Regions from separate parts of the Streptomyces sp. NPDC006743 genome, predicted to be linked through region 1. Evidence: riboswitches for the same ligand, from Rfam matches in the RefSeq annotation. Region 1 holds a riboswitch; each other region holds the start of a gene.

The links. A riboswitch is a leader RNA that binds a small molecule or an ion and turns the genes downstream of it on or off. The one in region 1 is predicted to bind S-adenosylmethionine.
Region 2: another riboswitch for S-adenosylmethionine. It lies ahead of thrC (threonine synthase); the one in region 1 lies ahead of ABZ719_RS00070 (amino acid ABC transporter permease).
Region 3: another riboswitch for S-adenosylmethionine. It lies ahead of ABZ719_RS02335 (aminotransferase class V-fold PLP-dependent enzyme); the one in region 1 lies ahead of ABZ719_RS00070 (amino acid ABC transporter permease).

What each region holds. Positions count from the first base shown of each region.
Region 1 covers NZ_JBEYJA010000001.1:11,172-18,676, reverse strand. The annotation lists gene ABZ719_RS00095 (nuclear transport factor 2 family protein) at 1-24, shown strand, start outside; gene ABZ719_RS00090 (hypothetical protein) at 184-354, shown strand; gene ABZ719_RS00085 (hypothetical protein) at 377-1,363, opposite strand; gene ABZ719_RS00080 (hypothetical protein) at 1,441-1,923, opposite strand; gene ABZ719_RS00075 (MarR family transcriptional regulator) at 2,470-3,474, shown strand; SAM riboswitch class IV at 3,607-3,715, shown strand; gene ABZ719_RS00070 (amino acid ABC transporter permease) at 4,040-5,020, shown strand; gene ABZ719_RS00065 (amino acid ABC transporter ATP-binding protein) at 5,017-5,814, shown strand; gene ABZ719_RS00060 (transporter substrate-binding domain-containing protein) at 5,875-6,897, shown strand; gene ABZ719_RS00055 (GNAT family N-acetyltransferase) at 6,984-7,505, shown strand, end outside.
Region 2 covers NZ_JBEYJA010000004.1:187,676-195,180, forward strand. The annotation lists gene groL (chaperonin GroEL) at 1-726, opposite strand, end outside; gene ABZ719_RS05440 (cold-shock protein) at 1,201-1,404, opposite strand; gene ABZ719_RS05445 (MoaD/ThiS family protein) at 1,836-2,111, opposite strand; gene thrC (threonine synthase) at 2,108-3,400, opposite strand; SAM riboswitch class I at 3,418-3,591, opposite strand; gene ABZ719_RS05455 (glucosyl-3-phosphoglycerate synthase) at 3,815-4,759, shown strand; gene ABZ719_RS05460 (trehalose-6-phosphate synthase) at 4,931-6,364, shown strand; gene otsB (trehalose-phosphatase) at 6,408-7,277, opposite strand; gene ABZ719_RS05470 (DUF3263 domain-containing protein) at 7,328-7,505, opposite strand, start outside.
Region 3 covers NZ_JBEYJA010000002.1:186,374-193,878, reverse strand. The annotation lists gene ABZ719_RS02355 (NYN domain-containing protein) at 1-557, opposite strand, end outside; gene ABZ719_RS02350 (hypothetical protein) at 617-856, opposite strand; gene ABZ719_RS02345 (rhomboid family intramembrane serine protease) at 1,012-1,764, shown strand; gene ABZ719_RS02340 (Lrp/AsnC ligand binding domain-containing protein) at 1,761-2,042, shown strand; gene ABZ719_RS02335 (aminotransferase class V-fold PLP-dependent enzyme) at 2,130-3,491, opposite strand; SAM riboswitch class IV at 3,671-3,787, opposite strand; gene trpD (anthranilate phosphoribosyltransferase) at 3,871-4,935, opposite strand; gene ABZ719_RS02325 (ubiquinol-cytochrome c reductase cytochrome b subunit) at 5,116-6,753, opposite strand; gene ABZ719_RS02320 (Rieske 2Fe-2S domain-containing protein) at 6,750-7,505, opposite strand, start outside.

The sequences.
Region 1 (7,505 bases):
GAGATCAAGCCGTCCGCCTCCTGAGCGGTCCTCCTGGGCCCCGCCCTTCCCCCTGGGACGCCGCCCTTCCCCTTGAACCGGCCGGTTCGGCGCCCCGGGTCATGGGGCGCGGCTCGGGCGAGGACGACGCGACGACGTCCGCGCCACGAGCCCGTTCTTCGGGGTCCTCGATGACCACTGCTGGTGGTGCCGGCCGCGGCCGTGGTGGGGGTCGGCGCGGGGTACCTGGTTCGCCGCTCCGGTGGGTCGTATCCCGCAGCGGCGCTGCGGGCCGGAGCGGCATTCGGAGCCACGCTGGTCGTGGTGGTGACGGTGACCGGGACCCTGGCCGCCGTGGCCGCCCTGCTGCGGTGATCGCGCCGGCTGCTCTCGGCGCTCATGGCGAGGCAGGGACCTTGCCGGACAGATACCGCTGGACCGCCGCGAGTTCACGGTCACGGTCGCGTGCGACACGGGCGAGATCGTCGCCGTCACGGGCGATGGCCGCCTCCTGGTAGGCGGATTCGACCGCGAACCAGACGCCGGCCAGATTCGTCCGCTGCTTGCAGGCGACGTCTGTCCGGGCCTGCGCGAGTTCCGTCTGATCGGGCTCGGGGAGGTCCAACGCGGACAACCGGGCCGAGGCGCTCAGCGGGTCGGCGGCCACGCGGTAACCGTTCCGCTCCATGCACCGCTGCCAGCGGCGGAAGACGTCCGTGACGCGCGGGTCCCGGGACGAAGCGACGAAACTCTCGGCTTTGATGCGGGAGACGATGCCGTCCGCTCCGGTGCCGGGCCCCTGGAGGCCGTCCGACGCCGAGGACCGCGCTCCCAGCGCGCGGTCGGGAGCGCCGTAACACCCGTTCACCGCAACGCGCCGGCCCAGATACTCGGTGATCCGTTCGCCGGTGGTCACGTCGACACCGCTGAGGACGGTCCGCGCCCCGGCGGACAGGGCCGGTGGCTTGGCCTGTGCCCGACCGGCGGTGGCGGCGGACGCAGGTGCGTCGCGAGGCACGTGATAGCCCCAAGTCCGCGCCGTTTCGGGGTCGGTGACACCGTAGCGCCGGAACATCACCGAGTACTGGAGGACTTGTTCGCCCGTGGCGGGGGCGTGACTGACGGGATAGGTGAAGCCGAACCCGCGCATGCAGTCGCGCACCAGCGAGGCCGCCGCCCAGTCGTACCGCGCGGTCTGCGCCGGAGTCAGCATGTACCGCTCGATGGGCAGGTGCAGGGACTGAACGTCCGCGCCGGCGGTGGGCGTGGCCGCGGGCGGGACCTCCTGACCGGGCTGGGCGCGGCCGGAGGTGCATGCCGTCGTGAGGGCCAGCAGGAGCGCGCACGGAGCGACAGGCCGGCAGGCGGAGCGGAAGAACCCCATGGTGTTGTCTCCTTGCCAGGCGGGGCCGCCGGTGGAGCGCGGCCCCGCACCGGATCACATCGGCCGGACGGACCGGGTCAGTGGCCCACGCCCGGGCAACGGGTGTGGTCCGAAATGGCTATGGACGCCTCGTCGTTGCGCAGGTAGTCCTTGAGGTTGCCGCCCTTGCCGGGACTGAGCCAGTTCGAGTTCCCCTGGAAGTCCTGCGAGTACCAGATGCCGACGTTGCAGGCGGAGGAGGCGTTCTCCGCGGAGGCCGCGTTGTTGCGCACGGCCTGACCGGCGCCCGCCGAGCCGTGGCCGTCGGAGGAGAACGTGGCGCCGCTGAGGTTGCGCACGGCGGTGGACTTGGACTTCCAGGCCGCGCCCTCGGCCCCCGGCGAGTAGTAGAGGCAGAAGAAGTACGGGCTGGTCGTCCCGCACCGCACCGGCGAGCTGTTGGTGTTCCAGCCGTCGATCGTGTCGCTGGTGGCGCTGGACTGCCCGGCCAGGACACCGACCAGGGCGAGTGAGGCGGCGGCCGCTGTCCCGAGCCGCGCGACCATGCGCTGTGCATACATGTGGGTTCCTCGTTTCTCCTCGCACCCCGATGAGGCGCGAGAGGGATCAAAGACGGTTCCTGAAGGGGGGAGCGCTTCATGGCGTGCCCGGGTGGCAGCCGTCGGCGCCCGCACGGGCAGGCGAGGCCCCCGCCGGCCGGTGCCGTTCCTCCGGCCGGGAGGGGGCACCTGCCGGGCCCGCTCCATCAGGATTCCTTCGTCGTCCGTGGCCGATCGAGCAGATTCGGGCTGCGCCGAATGGCGGACAAACGGCTTGCCCAGCCCGCTCGTTGGGGCGCGGGCGGCGATCCGGCGGTGTGCCGTCCTGATTCGGTCTGGACCGGACTTGGAGATTCACGAAGGATCACCCTCGGCTCTTAGAGCTGCGAACAAAAGGGGCGCCCGGCTCGCGACGCCCGGCACGCACGCTCGCGGCGTTGCCGAAAGGTCCTGGTAGCTCCGCTACCAGGACCTTCCGGCGCCTTGCGATCGCACGCACCGGACGCCGCGAGCTGACCGGACTCCCCTTCTGTTCGCAGCTCTTACGCACCGGGCACGGGGGGAAGCATGGTCTACCGCATTCACTTCACGGTCGAGGACCTGATGAGGACCCGGGTGGCGCAGCCCTCGCCACTGATGGAACTGGCCGCCGCGGTACGCATCCTGCAGAGCCGCAGCCACCCGGTGCGGTTCGGGGCGTGGAGACACGCCGCCTTCGCCGGCTTGGAGCCCATGGCCCGGATGGTCCTCGACCTGATCCCGCCAGGGGGCTGGGCGCCCACGTTCCTGAGTTCCGCCGGCACGGGCGAGCCGCACGAGCTGCTGGACCGGGCGCGCGCCGCACCCCGTTCCCGGGTCCGCGAGGACCTGGCCCACATAGCGGAACGGCAGCCGCTCCCGCCGTGGGCCCGCCACCTGGCCGACGACCGCGACCTGCGGCGGCGGCTCCACGAGAGCCTGGATCACGTCCACGACGTGCTGCTGTCCCCCCACTGGGCCCGTGTCGTCGGCGAAGCAACGGCCGACCAGGGGATACGGATGCGGCATCTGCTCACCGGGGGAGTGGAAGCCCTGTTCGCCTCGCTCGACCCGCGGCGGATCCGCTGGACGGCACCCGTCCTGGAAGTCGCCATGGTCTCCGGTTTCGATGGCGACCTGTACCTCGAAGGCCGAGGGCTGCTCCTCGTCCCTTCGGTCTTCGGAGCGGACTCGCCCGCCATCGACATCGACGCCGAACCACAGCCCGTGGTGAGGTACCCCGTCGGCCACGGCTCCGCGCCACCCCTCACGACGCCGGTCCGCCCGGCCCCGACCGCAGCACACACTTCACTGAGTTCTCTGATGGGCCGGACCCGCGCCTCCGTGCTGTACGCCATCGCCCAGCACCCCAGCTGCTCGACCAAGGAACTCGCCGCTCTCACGGGCATGACGCCCCCCAGCGCCAGCGAACACGCGACCACCCTGCGCGCGGCCGGACTGATCCACACGGTCCGGCACCGCAACACGGCACTCCACAGCCCCACCCCCATGGGGATCGCCCTGCTCAACTCCGCGCCACGCGCGGGAGTGTGACGGTGCGTCAGAGGAACCGGAACGGCTGAGTCTCCAGTGCCCCGGGTCCGGGCCCGCAGGCCGGACCCGTTCCACCTGGTGGACGAGCATTGACATCCGTTCGGGTCATTGTCTTAACTACGTGCCCAGAACGGTCATGAGTGTCAGCGACAAGCCCTGGCTGGCTGACCGGCAACCCTCGCACCGCGGTGGGGTGCCCCAGGCGACGACCGGACCGATGAGACTTCGGTAAGCGCGAGGCCCACAGGGCCGGAACAGTGACGGTGACGCCATGTACGCAGCTCCCAGGACGGCGACACGCCGCCCGCAGAGCCGCGTGTCGCCGTACCCGACCCCCCTCGTCGTCGATCGCGCCATCGATCTGCTCCGCGTGAACAGCGCACTGTGTACCGCACCGGGCAGCGCCCGCTGCCGGGGCTGACACCTCTCCGCAGCCCCCGCCTCCCCTGACCGGCACCGCCCGAGCGGTGTGCCGTCGTCCTCCACGCCCCCGGTGCCTCGCCGTCGTCCGCGCCTTCGCGCGCCGCCGCGCTTCCGGGGTGTCCCCACCCAGCCGGAGCCCACCATGAGTGAACCCCCTGGCGCCACCGTCACCCTCGCCGAAGCGCCGACCACCGAGGGACGTCAGCAGACCCTCACCGCCCAGCGAGTCCTGCCGCTACGGCGGCCGGGACGCTGGATCGCCACCGCGGCAGTCCTGGTCCTGGTCGCCCAGTTCGTCCACGGACTGGTCTCCAACCCCTTCTACCAGTGGGACCGCTTCGGCTACTGGTTCCTGCGGCCGAACATCCTCGACGGACTCCTCATCACCTGCGAAGTAACCGCCTACAGCGCGGTGCTGGGCCTCCTCGGCGGCATCCTGCTGGCCCTGGCCCGGCTGTCGAGGAGCCCGGTGCTGCGCGCGGTCAGCTGGACCTACGTCTGGGCGCTGCGCTCCATCCCGCTCATCGTGGTGCTGATCTTCCTCTACAACTTCAGCGCCCTCTACAAGACGCTGAGTGTCGGTGTCCCCTTCGGGCCGGCCTTCTTCTCCTTCGACGAGTCCCGGCTCGCCACCGACATGGCCGTCGCCGTCGTCGGCCTCAGCCTCAACGAGGCCGCCTACGCCGCCGAGGTGGTCCGCGGCGGCATCCTCTCCGTCGACCAGGGCCAGCACGAGGCGGCCACCGCGCTCGGTCTGCCGAAGAGCTACCAGTTCCGGAGGATCGTCTTCCCGCAGGCGCTGCGTTCGATCGTCCCGAACTACGTCAACCAGCTCATCGGTCTCGTCAAGGGCACCTCGCTGGTCTTCTACGTCTCCCTGCTGGACCTGTTCGGCACCGCCCAGTCCATGGGCTCCACCTACCCCGGCGACATCGTGCCGCTGCTGCTGGTCGTCACCGTCTGGTACCTGGTCCTGACCAGCGTCGTCTCCGTTCTCCAGTTCTACGTCGAGCGGTACTACGCCCGCGGTGCCACCCGCAGCCTGCCGCCGACGCCGCTGCAGAGGCTCCGCACCGGTCTCGGCGACCTGCGGACCCGCATCCGCCGGGAGGCCGCCGTATGACCGCCAAGACCCTGCAAGCCCTGGCCGCCGTCGAGCCCGCCACCGTGGAAGTGCACGACGTGCACAAGTGGTACGGCTCCCACCGGGTGCTGAACGGCATCGACCTGACCGTCCGCCCCGGCGAGGTCACCGTCATCCTCGGTCCGTCCGGCTCCGGGAAGTCCACCCTGCTGCGGGTCATCAACCACCTGGAGCAGCCCGACATCGGCCACGTCAGCATCAACGGCGAGCTGATCGGCGTGAAGCGGCAGGGCGAGCGGCTGAGGGAGCTGAGCGAGCGGGCCATCCTCACCCAGCGCGCCCGGATCGGCTTCGTCTTCCAGAACTTCCACCTCTTCCCGCACCTGACCGTCCTCGACAACGTGGCCGCCGCGCCGGTCGCCACCGGGAGGCTCGGCAAGCCCGAGGCGCTGGAACTCGCGCGCGAACTCCTCGGCCGGGTCGGCCTCGCCGACAGGACCGGCGCCTATCCACGCCGGCTCTCCGGTGGCCAGCAGCAGCGTGTCGCCATCGCCCGCGCCCTCGCGCTGCGTCCCGGCGTCATCCTCTTCGACGAACCGACCTCCGCCCTGGACCCCGAACTCGTCGGCGAGGTCCTCGCCGTCATCAAGGACCTGGCGACCAGCGGCACCACCCTCGTCATCGTCACCCACGAGATCGGCTTCGCCCGCGAGATCGCCGACCGGGTCGTCTTCATCGACGGCGGAAAGATCGTCGAACAGGGGCCGCCCACCGAGGTCCTCGACAGCCCCCGGCACGAGCGGACCCGCGACTTCCTCGGCAAGGTCCTCTGACACACCGCACCCCGCGACCACCCCACCCCGCTCCCTCACCTGAAGCGACAAGGAACAGCCATGTCTGCCCACGTCACCCGACGCAGCCTGACACGCGGCATCACCGCGGCGACCGCCGTCGCCACCCTCGCCACCGGGCTCGCCGCCTGCGGCGGCGACAGCGAAGCCGCCACGGCGGTGAGCGACACCGCCGGCACGGTCACCGTCGGCCGGCTGTCCAACGGTGCCGCCAAGGAGACCACCTTGAAGGTCCCGGAGGTCAAGTCCATCAGCGCCGAGCTGCCCGCCGCCGTCAGGAAGAGCGGCAAACTGGTGATCGGCTCCGGCACCCTGCCGTCAGGCTCCCCGCCGCTGGGCTTCGTGGGCAGCGACCAGAAGACCCTCACCGGTTCCGAGGCCGACCTGGGCAGACTGGTCGCGGCCGTCCTCGGCCTCGAACCGGAGGTCAAGCGGTTCACCTGGGAGAACCTCTTCGTCGGCATCGACAGCGGCAAGGTGAACGTCGGCTTCTCGAACATCACCGACACCGAGGAGCGCAAGCGCACGTACGAGTTCGCCTCCTACCGCAAGGACGACCTCGCCTTCGAGACGCCCAAGTCCTCGAAGTGGACCTTCGACGGCGACTACCAGGCTCTCGCGGGCAAGACCGTCTCGGTCGGCGCGGGCACCAACCAGGAGCGGATCCTGCTGGAGTGGCAGAAGAAGCTCCGGAGCGAGGGCAAGAAGCTCACCGTCAAGTACTTCCAGGACAACAACAGCCTCTACCTGGCCCTGAACAGCGGCAAGATCGACGCCTTCCTGGGCCCCAGCCCCAACCTCTCCTACCACGTCACCCAGACCGCGAGCACCCCCGACGCGACCAGGATCGCCGGCCGGTACTCCGGCGCCGGCGAGGCCCTCCAAGGGCTGATCGCGGCGACCGCGAAGAAGGGCAGCGGCCTGGCCAAGCCTCTCACCGACGCGATCAACCACCTGATCCAGAACGGCCAGTACGCCCAGTGGCTCGCCGCCTGGAACCTCTCCGGCGACGCCGTCACCAAGTCCGAGGTCAACCCGCCCGGACTGCCGCTCGACAACTCCTGACCACCGCGTGCCCCGGACTCCACCGCCGCCCGCGGCGGAGTGCCCGCGCGCCGCACACCCGAGCCGCCCACGGAGAACGCCACGCCATGTCCGTCACCACCCTCGACGCCGGCCCCTCGCACATCCTGGACAACCCCGCCTGGGCCGCGCTGACCGGACCCCACGCCCACCTCGCCCGACGCGTCGGCCGTGCCGCCCGCTACCACGAGGAGGTGGCCCCCTTCCACGCCGTCTCCGACGAGACCGACCCGCGCGCCTGGGCCGACCTCGCCACGCTCGTCGGCCCCGGCGGCACCGCCTCGGTGCGCGGCGTCACCGAGACACCGCAGGGCTGGGAGATCCTGCGCACCGGACACGGCGTCCAGCTCGTGGACACCGGTGTGCGCGCGGAGCCCGACCGCGAGGCCGTCCGGCTCGGCCCCGACGACGTACCCGAGATCCTCGGCCTGGTCGCCCGCACCCGGCCGGGGCCCTATCTGCCCCGCACCGTCGAGATGGGCACCTACCTCGGCATCCGCCACCACGGCCGGCTGATCGCCCTGGCCGGCGAGCGGCTGCACCCGCCCGGCTGGAGGGAGATCAGCGCCGTGTGCACCGACCCGGACCAC
Region 2 (7,505 bases), on a different contig from region 1:
GCCCGACTGCATGACCTTCTCCAGGAGCGGGAGCAGGTCCTTGACCGAGGAGATCTTGGAGTTGGCGATGAGGATGTACGGGTCCTCGAGCACCGCCTCCATGCGCTCCATGTCGGTCGCGAAGTAGGCGGAGATGTAGCCCTTGTCGAAGCGCATGCCCTCGGTGAGCTCGAGCTCCAGACCGAAGGTCTGCGACTCCTCGACGGTGATGACGCCTTCCTTGCCGACCTTGTCCATGGCCTCGGCGATCAGCTCGCCGATCTGGGTGTCGGCGGCGGAGATGGAGGCGGTGGAGGCGATCTGCTCCTTGGTCTCGACCTCCTTGGCCTGGTCGAGCAGGGCGGCGGAGACGGCCTCGACGGCCTTCTCGATACCGCGCTTCAGGGCCATCGGGTTGGCACCGGCGGCCACGTTGCGCAGGCCCTCGCGGACCAGGGCCTGGGCGAGGACGGTCGCGGTGGTCGTACCGTCACCGGCGACGTCGTCCGTCTTCTTGGCGACTTCCTTGACCAGCTCGGCGCCGATCTTCTCGTACGGGTCCTCGAGCTCGATCTCCTTGGCGATGGAGACACCATCGTTGGTGATCGTGGGCGCGCCCCACTTCTTCTCGAGGACGACGTTGCGACCCTTGGGGCCGAGCGTCACCTTGACGGCGTCCGCGAGCTGGTTCATGCCGCGCTCGAGGCCGCGCCGCGCCTCCTCGTCGAACGCGATGATCTTGGCCATGTGAAGTGGTCCCTCCAGGACTGGGGGTGATTCCTTCGGACCGCGCCCGCGCCCGCGACGGACGGCTCGCCGGCCTTGTGGTTCCTTGCCCCACGCGGCCTGCGGGCCTCACCGACCCGGTCCTTCGTTGTCACTCTCACCTTCAGAGTGCTAACGCCAATGATTAGCACTCGGCATGCCCGAGTGCAAGGTCCGCCCGCGAAGCGGGCTCGATGAGGGGTGGTGGTCGGGTGATGGACGGGCGCGCGCGCCGGGCGTGCGCGCGGACGGGATCAGCCGGGGGCGGACGGGGGCCTGCCGGTCGGGCGGGAGCGCGGGCACGCGGGCGGCCGGGCGTGCGGGCCGGCGCGCGGGCGGGCGGCCGGGGGCGCGGGCGGGCGGCCGGGGGCGCGGGCGGGCGGCCGGGGGCGCGGGCGGGAACGGACGAAGGGCCCACACCCCCGTGGAGGTGTGGGCCCTTCGTGTGACGTACGTTCAGGCGGTGACGCGAACCATGTCGGCCTGCGGGCCCTTCTGACCCTGCGAGATCTCGAACTCGACCCGCTGGCCCTCTTCCAGCGTGCGGTAGCCGTCCATCTGGATCGCGCTGTAGTGGACGAAGACGTCCGCACCACCGTCGACCGCGATGAAGCCGTACCCCTTCTCCGCGTTGAACCACTTGACGGTGCCCTGAGCCATGCCTAACTCCCCTATTACTGGCCCTTGCACAGATCCGCACTTCGCGGATCCGGGTCAGACCTCACCCCCCGTGGATCGGGGGCGTGCGCCGGAACGCGTCGACCGCGGCTGAATGTATCTGTCCAACTGCCGTCTGCAACAGGTCAATCGGACGAGAATTCCGGGCGGGAGCGGTCCGGAATGTGACGAGAATTCAGTCGATCCCCGGGCAAGTCGGGCCCCGCAAAACAAGGCAAATGCCGCAGAATACCCGCGCATTTTGGCTGCTTCTCATCGGCGGGCGGCAGGAATCCACAGGCGCTCATCCGGAAGATCCGGGGCGTGTTCCCCAACTCTACCGCGCTCAATCACATGGAATTGCCCCCTCCGCTTCTCTCGCGGAGGGGGCAATTCACGGCACGCTCGGTGATCGACATTACCTACGGTAATGGTCAGCCGCCGGCGACCGCCGGGATGATCGAGACGCCGGCGCCGTCCGGGGTCTCGGTCTGGAGGCCCTGCTCGAAACGCACGTCGTCGTCGTTGACGTAGACGTTGACGAAGCGGCGCAGCTTGCCCTGGTCGTCCAGGACGCGCGCGGCGATGCCCGTGTGGTTCTTCTCCAGGTCGGAGATCACATCGGCGAGCGTGGCGCCCTCGGCGCTCACCTCGGCCTGTCCGCCGGTGTAGGTGCGCAGGATGGTGGGGATGCGAACGGTCACGCTCATGATGCGAGGCCAGCCTCTCGGAAGGAGTCCAGGGTCGGGCGGATGGTGGCGGTCAGACCGGTGCCGGCCACCGCGTCCAGGGTCTTCAGGCCGTCACCCGTGTTCAGGACGACGGTGGTCTTCGTCGGGTCGAGGACGCCGGCCTCGACCAGCTTCTTCGTGACACCGACCGTCACACCGCCCGCGGTCTCCGCGAAGATGCCCTCGGTGCGGGCGAGCAGCTTGATCGCGTCGACGATCTGCGCGTCCGTCACATCCTCCACCGCTCCGCCGGTGCGGCGCGCGATGTCCAGCACGTACGGCCCGTCGGCGGGGTTGCCGATGGCGAGGGACTTGGCGATGGTGTCCGGCTTCTGCGGCCGGACGACGTCGTGCCCGGCCTTGAAGGCGGTGGACACCGGCGAGCAGCCCTCGGCCTGCGCGCCGAAGATCTTGTACGGCTTGTCCTCGACCAGCCCGAGCGCGATCAGCTCGCGCAGGCCCTTGTCGACCTTGGTGAGCTGCGAGCCGGAGGCGATCGGGACGACGATCTGGTCCGGCAGCCGCCAGCCGAGCTGCTCGCAGATCTCGTACGCCAGCGTCTTGGAGCCCTCGGCGTAGTACGGCCGCAGGTTGACGTTGACGAAGCCCCAGCCCTCGCCGGCCGGGTCGCCGATCAGCTCGGAGCAGAACCGGTTCACGTCGTCGTAGTTGCCCTCGATGCCGACGAGCTCGCCGCCGTAGATCGCGGCCATGACGACCTTGCCCTGCTCCAGGTCGTGCGGGATGAACACGCACGAGCGCAGGCCGGCGCGGGCGGCGGCGGCGCCGACGGCACCGGCCAGGTTGCCGGTGGAGGAGCAGGACAGGGTGGTGAAGCCGAAGGCGCGCGCGGCCTCCAGGGCCTGGGCGACGACCCGGTCCTTGAAGGAGTGCGTCGGGTTGCCGGAGTCGTCCTTGACGAAGAGCCTGCCGGTGTCGACGCCGATCTCGGCGGCGAGGTGGTCCGCCTGGACGAGCTTGGTCCAGCCGGGGTTGAGGTTCGGCTTGCCGGCCACGTCGGCGGGGACGGGCAGCAGCGGGGCGTAGCGCCAGATGTTCGCCGGACCGGCCTCGATCCTCTTGCGCAGTTCCTCGGTGTCGTGGCCCGAGAAGTCGTAGGCGATCTCCAGCGGGCCGAAACACTCCTCGCAGGCGAAGACCGGGCCCAGCGGCACGCGGTGGCCGCACTCGCGGCAGCTGAGCGCGGCGGCGGGGCCGAGATCGACGGAGGGGGTGTCGGTGCTGGTGGCAACTGTCTGCACAGCCATGGAGGCGAGGCCCTTTCTCCTCATCTTCCTCACGACGCATCTCGCCGTGAGACGGATTTGGCACCTTCCCTAGCCGGGAGCCCCGCGGTGGCGAGCGGACGGCTGACGTACAGCGATCCGTCGGTACGAGACCGGCTGGAGGGTTGCCGGGGCTTCATCGGGCCGTGTCCCTCTGCCCCTCTGGATGAGCGGTATTCGGTTGTGGTCCTGCTGTTGTGTCCTGCCGCGCGATCACGCGGTGGCAGGTCGCGGCGACCCCGGCATGCGAGCGTCGTCCGCGTTGTTCAAGACTGTAACCGACGGCCAGGACGGGGCGAGACGGACGTCCGAACCGCGAGACAGATCACACGATGATGTGATCCGGGCCGGGCAGCGGGCCGCAGCGATCCGAGCAGGAGTGAGGAGTCACCGACCGTGCTGGAAGAAGTCGAGCGCTGGCTGAGGACACGGTCCTGGTCCGTCGCCGATCGGCCGCTCGACGGCGTACTGGCCGCCAAACGCGCGAGCGGCTCCTCGGTCAGCGTCGTGCTGCCCGCGCTGAACGAGGAGGAGACGGTCGGCGACATCGTCTCCGTGATCCGCCGCGACCTGATGGCGCGGGTCCCGCTGGTCGACGAACTCGTCGTGGTCGACTCCGGCTCCACCGACCGGACCTCGGCGGTGGCCGCCGCGGCGGGCGCCCGGGTGGTGCACCGCGACGCGATCCTCCCCCGCATCCCCGCGGTGCCCGGCAAGGGCGAGGTGCTGTGGCGCTCGCTGCTGGTGACCCGCGGGGACGTCGTCTGCTTCGTCGACGCCGACCTGCGGGAGTTCTCCGCCGACTTCGTCACCGGCATCGTCGGGCCGCTGCTCACCGATCCGGAGGTGCAGCTGGTCAAGGCGATGTACGACCGTCCGCTGGGCACCGCCGCCGGGCAGGGCGGCCGGGTCACCGAGCTGATGGCCCGGCCGCTGCTCAACATGCACTGGCCGCAGCTGGCCGGATTCGTGCAGCCGCTCGGCGGTGAGTACGCGGCCCGCCGCTCGCTGCTGGAGCAACTGCCGTTCCCGGTCGGGTACGGCGTCGAGCTGGGCATGCTCGTCGACGCGCTGCACCTGGTCGGCCTGGACGCGCTCGCCCAGGTGGACGTGGGCGAGCGCATCCACCGCCACCAGGACGGGCAGGCGCTCGGGCGGATGTCCGCCGCGATCTACCGCACGGCCCAGCTCCGCCTGGCCCGCGGCCACCTGCTCCGCCCCTCGCTCACGCAGTTCGAGCGCGGCGCGGACGGCTTCGAGCCGCGTACGTACTCGGTGGACACCGAGGAACGCCCCCCGATGACGGAGATCGCGGAGTACGCGGCCCGCCGGGTGGCCTGACCCGAAGCGGACGGCGGGAGCACGTCGCCGGGACCCGGCGCGGGCCCCGGCCGGGTGACCGCGCCCGGGTGCGGGCCGCCGCCGGGCGGGTGGCCGGGACCGGACCCGCCGCGCCGGCGGGGCGCCGCCGCGTACGTTTGAGCGTTCGAAAGCCGGGCTAGGTTGAGGACCATGGCTGCAACGCACGGTGCCGAAGTGCTGGTCGCGTCCAATCGCGGGCCGGTTTCGTACGAGCTGCGCGAGGACGGCTCCCTGCACGCGAAACGCGGCGGCGGAGGGCTGGTCTCCGGCCTGTCCGCGATCGGCCCGGACGCGGGCGCGGTCTGGGTGTGCGCCGCGCTCGGCGACGCCGACCGGGAGGCCGTACGGCGCTTCGAGGACGGCCGGCGGCTGCCGGCCGAGGACACCGGCGGCCAGCGGGTCCGGATGCTCGACATCGCCCCGGACGTCTTCTCCGACGCCTACAACGGCATCGCCAACTCGGTGCTGTGGTTCGTCCACCACATGCTCTACCAGACCCCGCTGGAGCCCGTCTTCGACGCGGAGTTCCGGCGCCAGTGGGCTTCGTACGAGGCCTACAACCGGGCGTTCGCCGAGGCGCTGGCCGAGGAGGCCGCCGAGGGCGCGGCCGTACTCGTGCAGGACTACCACCTCACGCTGGTCCCGGGGATGCTGCGCGATTTCCGGCCGGATCTGCGGATCGGGCACTTCTCGCACACGCCGTGGGCGCCCGTGGACTACTTCCGGATGCTGCCCGACGACATCGCCGAGCAGGTGCTGCGCGGCATGCTGGGCGCGGACCGGCTCGGCTTCCTCACCCAGCGGTGGGCGGACGCCTTCGCGCAGTGCTGCGAGGCGCTGGCCGGCGGGCTCGGCGGCACCCGCGTCGGGGTGCACGGGCTCGGCGCGGACGCGGAGTTCCTGCGCGAGCGCTCGCACCGGGCCGACGTCAAGGAGCGGATGGCGGCGCTGCGCGAGGAGATCGGCGCCGCCCCGGACGGCGGGGCCCGCCGGACGATCGTCCGGGTGGACCGCACCGAGCTGTCGAAGAACATCGTGCGCGGGCTGCTGGCATACCGGCAGCTGCTCCAGGACCGCCCCGAGTGGCGCGAACGGGTGGTGCACGTCGCCTTCGCCTACCCCTCACGGCAGGACCTCGCCGTCTACCGGGAGTACACGGCCGAGGTGCGGCGGCTTGCCCAGGAGATCAACGAGCGGTTCGGCACGCCCGGGTGGACGCCGGTCGTCCTGCACGTCAAGGACGACTTCGCCCGCTCGCTCGCCGCCTACCGGATCGCGGACGTGGCACTGGTCAACCCCATCCGGGACGGGATGAACCTGGTCGCCAAGGAGGTCCCGGTGATCTCCGACTCGGGGTGCGCGCTGGTGCTGTCGCGGGAGGCGGGCGCCTACGCCGAGCTGGGCGAGGACGCGCTGGTGGTCAACCCGTACGACGTGGCGGGCACGGCGGCGGCGCTGCACGAGGCGCTGAGCATGCCCGGCACGGAACGGTCCGAACGGACGGGCCGCCTGGCCGCGGCGGCCACCGCGCTCCCGCCGGCCCAGTGGTTCCTGGACCAGCTGCACGAGCTGAACGCGGGCTGACCCGGTCCTCCACCGCCCCGGGCGCCCGCGCCGGCCCCGGGGCTCAGGCGTGCGCCGCCAGGGCGCCGAGGAGTTCCACCACCCCCGCGGGGCCCGGGACCACCAGGTCGGCCCGCTCGGACAGTTCGGTCACCTCCGTGCTGCCGCTGCACACCAGGACGCCCGGCAGGCCGTCGGAGCGGAGCTTGTCCAGGGCGGTGAAGGCGGGCAGGTCGCCGAGGTCGTCCCCGGCGTACAGGACGCAGCCCGCGCCGAGGCCGCGGACGAGGTCCAGGAGGGCGACGCCCTTGTCCATGCCCGGCGGGCGCAGTTCGAGGACCATCCGGCCGGGTTCGACGATCAGCCCGTGGCGGGCGGCCAGGCCGGCCAGGGGCTCGCGCAGGGCGTCGAAGGCGGCCTGGGGGTCCTCGGCGCGGCGGGTGTGCACGGCCAGGGAGCGGCCCTTCTCCTCGATCCAGGTGCCCTGCCAGGCACCGATCCGGTCCAGGAAGCCGGGCAGCTCGGCGCGGACGGCGGCGACGCCGGGGTGCGGGGCCGGGGCGGTGACGGTGCCGGTGGCCGCGTCCCAGCGTTCGGCACCGTAGTGGCCGAGGACGACGAGGTGGTCCAGGCCGGGCACGCCGGCGAAGCCGCCGTGCCGCACCGCCACTCCGGCGGGGCGGCCGGTGACCACCACCACGGCGGCCACCTTCGGGGCGAGCGCGGCCAGGGCGGGCACCGCGCCCGGGTGCGCCCTGGCCTGGTCCGGGTCGGGCACGATCGGTGCGAGCGTGCCGTCGAAGTCGAGCGCGATCACCGCGCGCTCCGGCCGCGCGAGCAGCGCGGCGAGCCCGTCCCGTCCGGCCCGCGTGGCGGGCACCGGCAGGGCGGGGGCGTCGGGGGCGGGGTTGGTCGAGTCGGTGTCGTGGCCCATACGCCGAACCTATCCACACACGGCCGGGCCCACTCCTCGGCGGCCGCCGCTCAGCGCTCCGACCGCCGCGCCTGACGCACACGGCGCAGCCGGTTGACGGTCACCGGGTCGTGCGCCAGGGCCCGCGTGTCGTCGAGCAGGGCGTTGAGGAGCTGGTAGTAGCGGACGGGGGAGAGCCCGAGTTCCTCGCGTATCGCGCGCTCTTTCAGGCCGGGGCCGGTGAAGCCC
Region 3 (7,505 bases), on a different contig from region 1:
TGCAGCGAATCGGCCTCCTTGCGCGCCGCGTCCAGCTCGGTGCGCAGGCGTTCGGTCTCGGCGCGGGCCTGCTCGCGGGCGGCGGCGAGCTGCTCGCGCAGCCGCTCCAGTTCGGCGCGGCTCTCCTCCTCGGCGCGCTCGGCGTGCGCCCGCAGCGCCTCCTCGCCCGCGGCGGTCACCAGCTTCACCCAGCCCGCCGGGCGCAGGACGTAGGCCGCGGCGGCCACGTCGAGCGGGTCCGCGGCCGGGGGCGGCGCGCCGGAGTCGAGGGCGTCGCACAGCTCCGCCTGCGCCTCCCGGAACTTCTCCCCGACCCGCTGCCGGAACAGCGTGTCGGTCTCCAGCGCCGCCGCCATCGCGTTGCCGGCGAACTTGGCCCGGCGGTTGGGCGCGAACCGGGCGTACTGGCGCAGTTGCGCGGGCAGCTCGGCGACGGTCAGCCGGCCGAAGGCGTCGGCCACGATCTGCACGACCCTGCGGCGCACGCCGTCGGGCAGCGGACAGTCGAGCACCTCAGCGGCGCCGTCGCCCGGCTCCCCGCCTCGTGTCTGCGCCATCCGTCACCCCAATGCCTCACGGGACCCCTCCCGGGGTCGCCTGTGCGGGTCCGCTCCGCTCAGGAGCCGGCGCCCGGCCTGTCCACGAGTTCCACCTTGTCCACCGCGTTGCACCAGCGGCAGCGCACCGACTCGATGGTCTCACTGACGACCTCGCGCTCCTCGACCGTGGGCTCCCCGGCCAGGTCGAGGTGGACGTACTCGACGACCTTCGAGGAGCGCGTCACGTCGAAACGGGTGAGGTTGCCGCAGAGGGTGCAGCGCCACCGCGTCGTGGCGGTCGGCAGGGGAACCGTCATCGGGCTGCTCACTTTCCTTCCGGATTCCGCGACGCGCCGGCTTCCCCGGTGCGCCGGCTCGTAACCCTACGGCCTGGAGGCCACTCGGCGCCCGGCTGTCCACGGCGGCGAGGCGGTGTGTGCGGATGCGTCCTGTTACGTCATGCTCTGTACACATGATCAGCTCCAGGAACGCGGTGGCCGCCCGGACGGTCAGGGCACTCAGGGCGGTCCGGTCCACATCGGCGCCGGTGACGACCGCCCTGATCGTCCTGTGCTGCGCCGCCTTCGCGATCAGCCCGGCCGCCGGACTCCTCCCCGCCCACGGCACCGGGGACACCCTGCTCCAGGCCCAGCAGGCCTACTTCCGGCGCTGGGGCGTGATCCCCGCCGACCTGTTCACGGGCTCCGCCCGGGCCGCGCTCACCCCCGCCACGGCCCTGTTCGTGCACGGCAGCTGGGTGCACCTGCTCGGCAACATGCTCTTCCTGCACGTCTTCGGCGCGCTGACGGAGGAACGCCTGGGCCGCGTCGAGTTCACGCTGTTCTACCTCGGCTGCGGCTACCTGGCCCTGCTGGGGTACGCCGGCGCCCACGCGGACTCCGGCCAGACCCTGGTCGGGGCCTCGGGGGCGATCTCGGCGGTCCTCGGCGCCTTCCTCTACCTGTTCCCCCGGGCCCGGGTCACCAGCGTGCTGCCGTTCCTCTTCTTCCTGCCGCTGCGCCTGCCCGCCTGGGTCGTCCTGCCCTTCTGGGCCGCCCTGCAGTGGCTGGCCGCCGGCCGGGCCCCCGACGGGCCCGGCGTGGCCTACCTGGCCCACGTCATCGGCTTCGCGCTCGGCTTCGGCTACGCGTGGGCCAGGTTCGGGCGGCCGACTAGAGTGAAGGCCACCCCTGCTCCGGCCCCCGAGGGAGAGAACCAGCCGTGATCACCGCGATCGTCCTCATCAAGACCAGCGTGGACCGGATCCCCGAGATCGCCGAGCGGATCGCCTCGCTGGAGAGCGTGAGCGAGGTCTTCTCCGTCACCGGCACCTACGACCTGATCGCCATGGTGCGGGTGGGCCGGCACGAGGACCTGGCGGAGATCATCCCCGGCCGGATCAGCAAGATCCCCGGCGTGGAGGCCACGGACACGCACGTCGCCTTCCGCACGTACTCGCAGCACGACCTGGAGGCGGCGTTCGCGATCGGGCTGGACTCCTGACCGTCCGACCGCCGCCCCCGGAGCACCGTCCGCCGCGGCCTCCCGCGGCACAGCGCCGGCTCGTCACCGGCCACGGGACGCGGGTCCTCACACGGCGGGCACGCAGCGGCCGTCCTCGGTGCGGTACGTCCACTTCGCGCCCTCGGCCACCAGCTCCCGCACCGCCGCCACGAAGCGCTCCACGTGCTCGTCGGGGGTGCCGGCGCCGAAGCTGACGCGGATGGCGTTGAGGGACTTCTCGCCGGGCGCGGCCTCGGGGGCGCCGCACTCGCCCTGGGTCTGCGGGTCGCTGCCGAGCAGGGTGCGCACCAGCGGGTGGGCGCAGAACAGGCCGTCGCGGACCCCGATGCCGTACTCGGCGGAGAGCGCGGCGGCGAAGTGCGAGCTGTTCCAGCCCGCCACCACGAAGGAGAGCACGCCGACCCGCGGGGCGTCGTCCCCGAACAGGGAGAGCACCTTCACCTCGGGCACCCCGGCCAGCCCGTCGCGCACCTTGCCGATGAGGTACTGCTCGCGGGCCACCAGCGTGTCGAACCCGGCCTCGGTCAGCGCCTTGCAGGCCGCCGCGATCGAGTAGGCGCCGATGACGTTCGGCGAGCCGGCCTCGTGGCGGGCGGCGCTGTCGTGCCACTGCACCTCCACTCCCCCGTCCGCGCGCCGCGTCACCCGGCGGCTGGCGCCGCCGCCCGCGAGGTACGGCTCGGCCTCCCGCAGCCAGTCCGCGCGCCCGGCCAGCACACCGGAGCCGAAGGGGGCGTACAGCTTGTGCCCGGAGAAGGCGACCCAGTCGACGTCGAGGTCCTTGACCGACACCGGGTGGTGCGGGGCGAGCTGGGCGGCGTCCAGGACGATCCGGGCACCGTGCGCGTGGGCGGCGGCGGCCAGCTCCCGCACCGGCCACAGCTCGCCGGTGACGTTGGAGGCGCCGGTGACGCAGACCAGGGCGGGGCCGTGGGGCTCGCGGTCGGCCAGCGCCCGTTCCAGGGTCGCCACGGCCTGCTCCGGGGTGCGCGGGGCGTTGAGGTAGGTCACCTGCGCGTCGCGCCAGGGCAGCAGGGACGCGTGGTGCTCGGTCTCGAAGACGAACACCCGGCAGTCGGCCGGGACGGCGCGGGCCAGCAGGTTGAGGGAGTCGGTGGTGGAGCGGGTGAACACCACCTGGTCGTCCGCGCGGCAGTCGAGGAACCCGGCGACGGTGCGGCGGGCGTTCTCGAACAGGTCGGTGGAGAGCTGCGAGAGGTAGCCGGCCCCGCGGTGGACACTGCCGTAGTAGGGGGCGTACGCGGCCACGTCGTCCCAGACCCGCTGGAGCGCGGGGGCGCTGGCCGCGTAGTCGAGGGCCGCGTAGGTGACCTCGCCGCCGGTCACCAGCGGCACGGTCACATCCCGTCCCAGAACGGGCAGCGGGGCACAAACGGACTGGTCGGCGGCGACGGTGGAGACAGACATGGGTGAACTCCCGTGAAAGCAGGGCGAATCCACCACGCGAGCGGACAGGGCTCCAGCGTGGTGGAGTGAGAAGAGGTGTGCGGAGGCGGGGCTCTGCGGCCTCGGGGCCGGTCGCCCTAACGCATTCGGTTGCTCACGGAAGGCTCCCTCGTACGACCAGGACCCCTGGTGATGCGAGGGGTCCGCGCTTGCCGTAGACCTCGCTGCCTACGACCTGGTCTTCACCCGGGGCACCCCGCCACGGACGGAGGGTTGCCGGACAGCCGGCCGGGGCCACATGGCTGTCACTCATGACCTGGTCCAACATCTTGCCACACGATCTTCCCGGCGCAAGGCGCGGTCCGGATCGTGGACCGCGCCCCGCGCCGCGCCGCACGGCTCAGGCGTTGCTGGCGGCCACCCAGCGCTCCAGCGTGCGCCGGGCCGCCCCGGAGTCGATCGACTCGGCGGCCTTCTCCATCCCGGCCCGGATCTGCTCCGCCAGCGTCCCCGAGCCCGGTTCCAGGGCGACCAGGGCCGCCGCCGAGTTCAGCAGGACGGCGTCCCGCACGGGGCCGCTCTCGCCCTCCAGCAGCCGGCGGGCGACCTCGGCGTTGTAGGAGGCGTCCGCGCCGCGCAGCGCCTCCACCGGCACCAGGTCCAGGCCGACGTCGCGCGGGTCGAAGGCCTCCTCGGTGACCTTGCCGTCCCGGACGATCCACACCCGCGAGGTCGCGGTGGTGGTCAGCTCGTCGAGCCCGTCGTCGCCGCGGAAGACCAGGGAGGAGTTGCCGCGTTCGGCGAAGACGCCCGCCACGATCGGCGCCTCGTGCGCCACCGCGACGCCGACCGCCTGGGCCTTCACCTTGGCCGGGTTGGTCAGCGGACCGAGCAGGTTGAACACCGTGCGGATGCCCAACTGCCCGCGGGCGGCGCCCACATGGCGCAGCGCCGGGTGGAACTTCACCGCGAAGCAGAACGTGATCCCGGCCTCCTCGGCGACCTCGACCACCCGCCGCGGCGTCAGGTCGAGGTTGACGCCGAGCTTCTCCAGGACGTCGGAGGCGCCGGAGGCGGAGGACGCTGCCCGGTTGCCGTGCTTGACGACCTTCGCGCCGGTGCCCGCGACGACGATCGAGGACATGGTGGAGATGTTCACCGTCTTGGCGCCGTCGCCGCCGGTGCCGACGATGTCGACGGTGGCGCCGGGCACCTGGATCACGTTGGCGTGCTCGTACATCGTGCGGACGAGGCCGGTGATCTCCTCGACGGTGGCGCCCTTGGCGCGCAGGGCCACCGCGAAGGCCGCGATCTGGGCGTCGGTCGCCTCGCCGCCCATCATCCGGTCCATGGCCCAGGCGGTGTCGTCGGCGACCAGGTCCCGGCCCTCCAGCAGACCGTTCAGCATCCGGGGCCAGGAACGGCCCGCCGCGGTGTCGCCTCCAGCGGGGGTCACAGCGCTCATAAGCCGCTCCTGAATCGGTGCCCGGGGCTCCCGGACGCTATCTCTCGTACCGATGTCCACCCTATCCAGCCCCGGGCACGGCGAAGGGCCCCGTCCGGGATTGGGGCACCCCCTGCTCTTCTGAGCTTGGGGGAGGACGGGGCCCTTCGGCCTGGCGTGGCGACGCTCAGGGGTCAGTGATCAGTGGTGGCCGTGGCCGCTCGTGATCTCCTTGTACTCCTCGACGGTCGGCTTCGCGATCTGGCTGTCCTCACCGAAGTACGCGTTGCTGAGCTTGGCGCGCAGCTTCTCCGTACCCCCGACCTTGCGCTCGACACCGTTCTCGTCGACCGTCGGGCCGATCTCGGCCGGCTCGTACTGGTGGTGGGCCGTGAGGGTGTACAGCTGCTCCTGGCTGAGCGGCTCGTGGACCTCGATGAACTCACCGTGCGGCAGGCGCTTGATGATGCCGGACTCGCGGCCGTGCAGCACCTTGTCCTTGTCCCGGCGCTGCAGGCCGAGGCAGATCCGCTTCGTGACGACGAAGGTGACGATCGGCGCCAGGAAGAACGCGATGCGCACGAACCAGGTGATCGCGTTGATCGACAGGTGGAAGTGGGTGGCCCACAGGTCGTTTCCACCGCCGACCAGCAGCACGAAGTACCAGGCGATCCACGCCGCACCGAAGGCCGTACGGGTCGGGACGTTGCGCGGACGGTCCAGGATGTGGTGCTCGCGCCGGTCGCCGGTGACCCAGGACTCGATGAACGGGTACAGCGCGATGACCGCGAGGACCACACCGAAGAGCACCAGCGGGATGAACACGCCCAGGACCAGCGTGTGGCCCCAGAAGTTGATCTCCCAGCCGGGCATCGCACGGATGAGACCCTCGGCCATGCCCATGTACCAGTCGGGCTGGGCGCCGGTGGACACCTGGTCCGGACGGTAGGGGCCGATGGCCCAGACCGGGTTGATCTGCGCGATCGCCGCGATGGCCGCGATGGCACCGAAGACCAGGAAGAAGAAGCCTCCGGCCTTGGCCATGTAGACCGGCAGCAGCGGCATGCCGACGACGTTGTTGTTGGTCTTGCCGGGGCCCGCGAACTGCGTGTGCTTGTGGTAGAAGACCAGGATCAGGTGGCCGACCACCAGGCCGAGCATGATACCCGGCAGCAGCAGGATGTGGATCGAGTAGAACCGGGCCACGAAGTCGTGACCGGGGAACTCGCCGCCGAAGAGGAAGTACGAGATGTACGTGCCGACGATCGGCACGGACAGGATCGCGCCCTCCATGAAACGGACACCGGTGCCGGACAGCAGGTCGTCCGGGAGCGAGTAACCGGTGAAACCGGTGAACATGCCCAGGACGAACAGCAGGAAGCCGAACATCCAGTTGACCTCACGCGGCTTGCGGAACGCGCCGGTGAAGAACACACGCATCATGTGCACGAACATGCCCGCGAGGAAGATCAGCGCGGCCCAGTGGTGGATCTGCCGGATGAGCAGACCACCGCGCACCTCGAAGGAGATGTGCAGGGTCGAGTTGAACGCCTCGCTCATCAGCTGTCCCTGGAGCGGGACGTAGCTGCCGTGGTACACCACCTCGTTCATCGACGGGTGGAAGAACAGCGTCAGATACACACCCGTGAGGATGATGATCAGGAAGCTGTAGAGGCAGACCTCACCCAGCATGAACGACCAGTGGTCGGGGAAGATCTTGCGCATGTTGGCCTTGGCCAGGCTGTAGATGCCCAGCCGGCCGTCGGCCCAGTCGGCGAGCTTCTCGCCGGCCGGTGCCTTCCCGCGCGCGCGGGACGGGTTGCTCGCTGAAGTACTCATCCGCGCTCCCAGAATGCAGGACCGACGGGCTCCTCGAAGTCGCCGAGCGCCTCGAGGTACCCCTCGCTGTCCACGCCGATGCGCAGCTGCGGCAGGGCGTGACCGGCCGGGCCGAAGATGACTCGGGCGCCGTCGGAGAGGTCGAAGGTGGACTGGTGGCACGGGCACAGCACGTGGTGCGTCTGCTGCTCGTACAGGGAGATCGGGCAACCGACGTGGGTGCAGATCTTCGAGTAGGCCACGACACCCTGGTGCGACCACTCCAGCTCGCGCTTGTCCTTGATGTTGTCCGGCTGCAGCCGGACGATCATCAGGGCCGCCTTGGCGATCTCCTGCTGGAACTCCTCGCTCGTCTCCTCCAGGCCGTCGGGCTTGGCGAAGGTGAGCGAGCCGACGGCGATGTCCTCGGGACGCATCGGCTGGTTGGTGTTCATGTTGACCAGGCGCTTGCCCTTCGCCCACATGGTGTGGCGAAGCGATTCCTTGGGCAGCGGGCCCAGGTCGCGCAGCAGGAACAGCCCGGACAGCGGCACCAGCGTGAGGGCGCCCAGCATGGTGTTGCGGATCAGCGGACGGCGGCCGATCGCCGACTCCTTGGCACCCTGCTTGAAGTCCGCGTGGACCTTCGCACGGACCTCGGGGGACGCCTCGATCGGGTGACGCTCGTCGGCGACCTCCGCGTCCGACATCAGGGTGCGGGCCCAGTGGACCGCGCCCGCGCCGATGCAGAACAGCGCCACGCCCAGCGTCAG